2 regions of the Dorea sp. AF24-7LB genome follow, and region 2 is predicted to be linked to the other one. Evidence: predicted binding sites of a transcription regulator. Region 2 holds the regulator's gene; the other holds the start of a gene.
The links. The regulator Rex, encoded in region 2, represses fermentation and respiration genes when NADH is low (regulators of the CRP and FNR family bind a similar motif). The targets are predictions, from matches to a motif close to ATTGTTAANTANTTAACAAT.
Positions count from the first base shown of each region.

Region 1 (4,221 bases), on a different contig from region 2:
GAGAAGGCAAGAGATAATACAAGAACGATTGGTGTTGCAACTGCACCTGCACAGCTTCCGGGAGTGGAACAGCCGATATTTACGTTGGGCGAAGGCGAGATTGAATACGGCATGGGACTGCACGGCGAGCGCGGTGTACTGCGCACTACGTGGGAAGATGCAGATGTTCTTACCGAGAAGATGTATAAGCAGATTCTGGACGATTCGGATTTGAAAACGGGCGATGAAGTGTGTGTACTTGTAAACGGTCTCGGTTCTACAACGATCACAGAACTTGCAATTGTTTTCCGCAAAGTGAAAAAGCTTCTGGATGCAGATGGAATCAAAGTTTACGATACAGATCTGAACAATTATTGTACCAGTCAGGAAATGGGTGGATTTTCCATTACTTTATTTAAACTGGATGAAGAACTGAAGAAATACTACGATATGCCATGTTACTGTCCGTATTACGCGAAGGGAGAGCTTACGGGAAATACCGGTGAAGCAGCTGGCGGCCAGACGGAAGATGTACAGATTAAGTCAGAACCGGAATTTGATGTAAATGACGTGGAAGCGGCAGAGATTGTAAGAAGCAAAGCCGGAATTCTGGAAGAACTGAATGCGGCTGATACAAGAAATATGCTTTTATATATTGCTGATAAGATCATTGCAAAGAAACCATATCTGACAGAAGTAGACAGTGCCATTGGTGATGGAGACCATGGAATCGGTATGGCGGGCGGCATGCAGAAAGTTAAGAAAAAACTCTCCCATATGGAGAATGAAGAGAATGTCTATGCACTCTTCGAGGCGGCGGGAAAGGCAATGCTCCTGTCAATGGGCGGCGCATCCGGTGTTATTTTCGGAAGCCTGTATCTTGCCGGTGCCAAAGGCATGGAAGCGAAGAAGGCTATCGGTGCAGAAGAACTGGCGCATATGGAAAAGAAAAGCCTTGCAGCAATCCAGGAGAGAGGCAAAGCGAAAGTCGGTGATAAGACGATGGTGGATGCACTTGCTCCGGCAGTAGAGGCAATGGAAGCAAATAGTGAAAAGAGCCTGGCCGAGATGCTGCGCGCAGCGGAGGCAGCCGCAAAAGCAGGTGTCGAGAACACGAAGAAATATCAGGCAGCATTTGGACGCGCCAAATCACTGATGGAACGTGCCATCGGATACCAGGATGCAGGAGCAACGTCTGTGTGGCTGATCATTCAGGGAATGCGTGAATTTGTAGAGGATATCTGTGAAGAGAAGTAAAAAGCAGTGTGGATAAATTACAAAATTCAAAGTCTGTATTGTGGATAAAAACTAATAGGGAAATAACAGCAGAAGCCCCGTTTCACACATACCGGTGAAACGGGGCTTCTTTTGGAATTGATAAATAATATAAGTAAGCAAACAGCAAAAGGACTTATGCCTGTGCTGCTTCGTAAGTAGCTTTTGCATCACGGATCAGCTTGTCAAACTTGTCTGCCTGCCATGCAGCACGTCCGGTAAATAATCCGTCAATAGATGGCTGAACAATGAGTTCATTGGCATTGCCGGGATTGACACTTCCACCGTACAGAACCGGAATGTCCTTAGAAGCATCACCGAAGATCTCCTGCAGACACTCTTTGATAACTTTGTGCATCTCTTCCGCGTAATCTGCGGAAGCAGGTGTTCCATTTACACCGATGGACCATACCGGCTCATAAGCAACCCAGATATTCGGAACCTGTGAAACCGGAACATCGTGGAAGCCGACCTTTAACTGTGTGCGGAGCACTTCTGCGCTGATACCGAAATTCTTCTCTTCAGCAGTCTCACCAATGCAGAGCAGAGTTGTGAAGTCATGATTCAGAGCGGCTTTTACTTTCTTATTCTCTTCAACGTCTGTCTCTCCGAATACATGACGTCTCTCGGAATGTCCGATCATTACAAGATCCAGCCCGAGTTCTTTTAACATAACCGGTGAAATCTCTCCGGTAAACTGACCTTCGTCTTCCCAACACATATTCTGTGCACCGATTTTTATATAATTGCGGTCTACTTTATTCACTGCACTTTCCAGTGTTGTATAGGAAGGAATGATGAACAGTTCAATCTCGTCACGGCTGATGTCCTTTGTATGTTCAACCAGTGACTGGAGATATTCTACAGTCTCCTTGATAGGCTTGTACATTTTCAGGTTACTTCCAAAGTATAACTTTTTCTTCATGTCATCCTCCTCGATTCTATATGAAAAATTGTTGGTTTCATTATACATCCGAAACGAAAAAAATGCAACAAAATCCATGACAAAAAAATAACAAAACGAAAAAACGAAAAAAAACGAAAGAATAGGCGCAAATAATAGTAAATATTCACAAAAACTGTAATGCGAATGTGTTTGAATCTACTGAAATGATAAAAAGCTATTGAAAAACGAAAGCAAAAGTAATAAAATAAAATCAACAAATGAAAACAAAACAAAAATACAAAACATAAAACGAAAGTATTCGAAAACGAAAGGAAGAGAAAAATGAGCGAGAAATTCAGACCAGTTACAGCAATTACAATGGGAGATCCGGCAGGTATCGGACCAGAGATTGTAGTAGGAACTATGCTTTCAGAAGAGATTCATGAATGCTGTAAACCATTTGTGATTGGAAGTCAGGCAATCATGGAAAGAGCTGCAAAGGTTCTTGGAAAAGAATTAAAATACAACAAGATCACAGATCCTTCCGAAGCAAAATATGAATTTGGAACAATCGATATTCTGGAAACAGGAGATTACGATACAGACTCTATCGAGTGGGGAAAAGAGCAGAAGCTTGCAGGACAGATGGCAATCGACTGGGTTATGAAATCTATCGAACTTGGAATGGCTAAGAAAGTAGATGCAGTTTCTACATCTCCGATCCACAAAGGAGCTATCAAATTAGTCGGAGTAAAAGAGCCTGGACATACAGAGATTTATCAGCATCAGACAAATTCTCCATATGCGCTGACAATGTTCTCCTGCCATAAATTAAGAGTATTCTTTGTAAGCCGTCACATGTCATTAGTAGACGCTTGCCACTATGCAACAAAAGACGTAATCTTAGAGAACGTTATCAACATTGATAAAGAGCTTCGTAAAGTCGGAATCGAGAATCCACTGATTGCAGTTGCAGGATTAAATCCACACAACGGAGACAACGGATTATTCGGAACAGAAGAGCTTACAGATATCGGACCGGCCGTTGAAGCTGCAAAAGCAAAAGGAATCAATGCAATCGGACCTTGCCCGGCTGACTCTGTATTTAACATTGGTAAATCCGGTAAATTCGATGCAATCCTTTCTCTGTATCACGATCAGGGACACATTGCTTGTAAGACACTTGATTTCGAAAAATCTGTAACACTGACATTCGGACTTCCGTTTATCAGAAGTTCTGTAGATCACGGAACAGCATTTGATATCGCGGGAAAAGGAATCGCAGGATGTGTAAGTCTGATCGAATCTACGAAGGTTGTAGCTGAGTATGCTGCAAAACAGCACGAAAGAGAGGGTAAATAAATGCCATTAATCGGAGCAGTGGCAGATGATCTGACAGGAGCAACAACAACAGGTGTGCTCCTTGCAAGATCCAAAGCCAGAACAGCGGTATTTTTTAACGAAGAAGCAGCAGAGAAGACAGAAGGAATTGATGAACTGGATGCAATCCTGATCAGCAGTAACAGCCGTCCGCTTCCTGCAAATGAAGCTTATGATAAAGTAAAATCAGCAACGATCGCTCTGAAGAAAATGGGCGTTGAATATTTTTCAAAACGTATTGATACTACACTTCGCGGTGGTGTTGGTGTAGAAATCGATGCAATGCTGGATCAGATGAAAGAAGGTACAGTTGCAGTAGTAGTACCTGCTATGCCACAGTCCAGAAGAATCTTGGTTGGTGGATATTCCGTTATCGATGGTGTGGCTCTGATCAATACGCCGGTTGCACAGGATGTGCGTACTCCGGTAAAAGAAAATTATATTCCAAGATTACTGGAAGGCCAGACAAGAAGAAAAGTCGGTCTGGTTACATTAGATAAAGTTCTTGCAGGAGAAGAAGTCATTGAAGAAGCTCTTGTAGAACAGAAAAAAGCAGGATGTGAAGTGATTGTCGTAGACGGAATCACACTGGAAGATGTAGAAAACATTGCAAAGGCATGTATCAGCTTAAGATGGGATGTTGTTGCAGTAGATCCGGGACCGTTTACTTCAAAACTTGCATTTTATAGAGAACTGATCAG
Region 1 is NZ_QUFR01000005.1:11,489-15,709, forward strand. Features, by position in the region: gene dhaL (dihydroxyacetone kinase subunit DhaL) at 1-1,236, shown strand, start outside; gene tpiA (triose-phosphate isomerase) at 1,391-2,179, opposite strand; gene pdxA (4-hydroxythreonine-4-phosphate dehydrogenase PdxA) at 2,483-3,502, shown strand; gene DWY31_RS06470 (four-carbon acid sugar kinase family protein) at 3,503-4,221, shown strand, end outside.
Region 1: pdxA (4-hydroxythreonine-4-phosphate dehydrogenase PdxA) is a predicted target of Rex. The motif match lies at 2,255-2,274, and genes of this name have one in related genera.

Region 2 (4,221 bases):
TGTTTCACCACTTAATCCATGTATATAAGTTCCGAGAGTTGCCGCCTCGAATGTACTGATTCCTTGTGCCAGAAGTCCGGCGATCACACCGCAAAGCACATCTCCGGAACCGCCTTTTGCCAGCGCCTGACAGCCACTTGTATTGACACAGGTCCGTTTTCCGGCTTCTCCAATCAACGTTCTTGAATCTTTCAGGACACAGGTAACGTTCCATTCTTTCGTCAGAGATTCCAGCACCTGCTGTCTGTTAGCTCTGATTTCAGGAACAGAAAGTCCGGTCAGTCTGGACATCTCTTTCATATGCGGAGTCAGGATAAACCTTCCTTCTGTAAGATATTCTGTATATTTCAAATGCTCCGCAAGCAGATTCAGTCCATCTGCATCGATCACACATGCTACTTCCACATTGGACAATACGGTTTTTAAAATCTTCTTTGCAGTCTTGGATCTACTAAGTCCGGAACCAATGCATACCGCATCTGCGTGACTTAAAAGCCGTTTCACTTCTTCCTTGTCAAATTCTGTATAGGTTGTGATGATTGCTTCCGGCAGGAGTGCCTGTAAAATGATCCGGTTCGATTCCTCCGTATAAATCTGCACCAGTCCGGCTCCCATCCGATAAGCTGCCATTGCATTAAGAAATGCAGCTCCGCTCATCCCTTTACTTCCGGCGATCACAAGCAGCCTTCCATAAGTACCCTTATTGGAATCTTCCGGTCTGTCCGGCAGCATTCTGATATATTCCTCTCTGTCCGGCAGATATGCAATGTTCTTGTTCTTCTCCATCGTCCGGAGTGATATTCCGATATCTGTCACTGTGACTTTACCTGCATATTCTTTTCCAGGATAAAAGATAAGTCCGATCTTCTCAACCTGAAACGTCACTGTATAATCTGCGCGGAATGCAATACCAAGCACACAACCATTTCCGGCATTGATTCCCGATGGAATATCCACTGCAACTTTTGTTCCGGACGCTTCATTCATCCACTCAATAACTTCCCGGTAATGCCCGGTTACTTCCCGACTCAGACCAACACCGAATATAGCATCAATGATCAGGCTGTATGTGCCATCCGGGTAGTGGTCGCGGATCGATCCTCCAATGCTTTCAAAAAGCTTCCACTGATATCGGCATTCCGCACTTAAATGTGCCGGATTCCCCGCCATAAAAACAGTAACCGCACATCCTTCTTCTTTTAAAAGTCTCGCGACAGCAAAACCATCTCCGCCATTATTTCCCGATCCACAGACAATCAGAACATCTGTAAAATCCAGCTTTTCCTTTTTCATGGAATCAATACAACTCCTCGCCGCACGTTCCATCAGTTCCAGTGATGGGATACCGAGATTCTCTATCGTATCCTTATCTGCCGCCTTCATACTGTCTCCATCCGGTAAAAACCTCATATACTCATCTCCCTAATATAATCGTACCTATGACACCTGCGGAGTCACAAAACCTTACATCCGCTTACTGACAAGCTCACATGAATGCAGGCTTTTCTGCTCAGGTATCATATAAAAAGGACGTATAAAAACAAGCCTGTATACACATGCCTGTTTCTATACGTCTGCTTTTACTAGTTCTTTCCTTTTTTGCGCTGGTCTTCATTATAACGACTGATGTTATAAGATAACTGCATCAGACTCTCTGACAAATGCACATTCTCAACAATGATATTATCCGGCAGATTGAGGTCTGTATGTGCAAAGTTCCAAATCGCGCGCACGCCGTTCTCCACAAGCATATTCGCAACTTCGATTGCCTTCTCTTTTGGAATTGTAAGTACAGCAATCTCTACATCATTCTTCTGGACAAAGGACTTCAACTCGTCCATCATGCGGATCGGCACTCCACGAATCGCAACTCCCTCCAGACGCGGATTTACATCAAAAATTCCGGTCAGGATAAATCCACGTTTTTCAAACGCTGCATAATTTGCAAGTGCCTGTCCCAAATTACCTGCACCAATGATTATGATCTTATGATCTTCTTCCAGTCCCAGGATTTTGCCGATCTCTGTATATAGATATTTGACATTATAGCCGTATCCCTGCTGTCCGAATCCTCCGAAATTGTTAAGATCCTGACGAATCTGAGACGCAGTAACCTTCATCCTTTTGCTCAGATCGTTAGAAGAAATACGTTCTACCCCATTTTCAAGGAGTTCTCCTAAATATCTATAATATCGCGGCAAACGTCGGATGACTGCCTGTGATATTCCTCGATTATCCAATTTTTTCACCTTCCCATATGTATTCTAACTGTTATTATATAAAATTGTATGAATAAAGTCAATTTTTTAGTAGTTTTTTTATTACGTTTTCGTTATAATAAGAACGTATGTGAACAGATAAGGAGGAATTTTTTATGATACTTGCCTGTCATGGAATTAACAAAACATTTGGTGAAGAAATCATTGTGAAAGATGGTTCTTTTCATATAGAAGATCATGAGAAAGCTGCCCTTGTAGGCCCGAACGGAGCCGGCAAATCTACTATTTTCAAGATAATTGCCGGAGAACTGCCGTCAGATGGTGGTTCCGTCATCCTGACCAAAGGAAAGACTATGGGATATCTCGCCCAGCATCAGGACATGAATACAGATCGTTCGATCTACGAAGAAGTGCGCACGGCAAAAGCAGATATCATTGCCATGGAACAGAAGATCCGTCAGCTGGAACTGGAGATGAAGGACTTAAGTGGAGACTCTCTGGAAGACCACATGGACTCCTACAACCGGCTGACCGCAGCATTTGAACGCGAAAATGGATATGCTTATGAAAGCGAACTGACTGGCGTCTTAAAGGGACTAGGTTTTCAGGAAGAAGAATTTACCAAACCGGTGAATACGCTCTCCGGAGGACAGAAAACCCGTGTTTCTCTCGGCAAACTTCTGCTTACTAAACCGGATATTCTGCTTCTGGACGAGCCGACCAACCACCTGGATCTGAATTCAATCACGTGGCTGGAAACTTACATATTAAATTATCCGGGTGCAGTACTGATCGTCTCACACGACCGTTATTTTCTGAACCGGATTGTAACGAAAGTCATCGAAATAGAAAACGGTGAACTGATGACTTATTCTGGTAATTATACTGATTACTCTCAGAAAAAACAGCAGATCCGCGAAGCGCGTATCAAAGAATATCTCAACCAACAGCAAGAGATCAAGCATCAGGAAGCTGTTATTGAAAAGCTCCGCTCTTTCAACCGCGAGAAATCAATCAAACGGGCGGAAAGCCGTGAGAAAATGCTTGAGAAGATCAAGCCGGTAGAAAAACCGATAGAAACAAACAAAGACTTTCAGTTAAAGCTTGAACCTGCAACCATCAGCGGTAATGATGTACTGACGGTAGAACATTTAAGTAAAGCCTTTCCACCACAGACGTTATTTTCAGATATCAGTTTTGAGATCAAGCGTGGCGAACACGTTGCGATCATCGGCGATAATGGAACCGGCAAGACGACTCTGCTTAAGATTTTAAATCAGGTTCTCCCTGCAGACAACGGAACTTTCACCCTTGGTACGAATGTCCAGATTGGCTACTACGATCAGGAACACCATGTGCTCCATATGGAAAAGACAATCTTTGAAGAGATTTCGGATGATTACCCGACTCTTACAAATACGCAGATCCGGAACATGCTTGCAGCATTCTTATTTACCGGAGACGATGTCTTTAAACGGATTTCCGATTTAAGCGGTGGTGAAAGAGGACGTGTTTCTCTTGCAAAGCTTATGCTCTCTGAAGCAAACTTCCTGATCCTCGATGAGCCGACCAACCATTTAGACATTACCTCAAAAGAAATTCTGGAAAAAGCGCTGAATAATTATACCGGAACACTGCTCTATGTTTCGCATGACCGTTATTTCATCAATCAGACTGCCACAAGAATCCTGGATCTTACGCATCATACGTTTGTCAATTACATTGGAAATTACGATTATTACCTGGAGAAAAAGGAAGAACTCACAGCTGCATATACAGAAAATATCGATATGACTTCTGATTCTTCCACCGATTCCGGTGAAGTCTCCGCTTCCAAATTAAGCTGGCAGGAACAAAAAGAACTGCAGGCTAAGGAACGCAAACGCCAGAATGAATTAAAAAAGACGGAAGAACGCATCAGCGTACTCGAAGACCGCGACCGGGAAATTGATGAACTTATGGTACAAGAAGAGATTTTCACAAACTCTGTCAAATGCCAGGA
Region 2 is NZ_QUFR01000001.1:269,166-273,386, reverse strand. Features, by position in the region: gene DWY31_RS01325 (NAD(P)H-hydrate dehydratase) at 1-1,410, opposite strand, end outside; gene DWY31_RS01320 (redox-sensing transcriptional repressor Rex) at 1,584-2,240, opposite strand; gene abc-f (ribosomal protection-like ABC-F family protein) at 2,375-4,221, shown strand, end outside.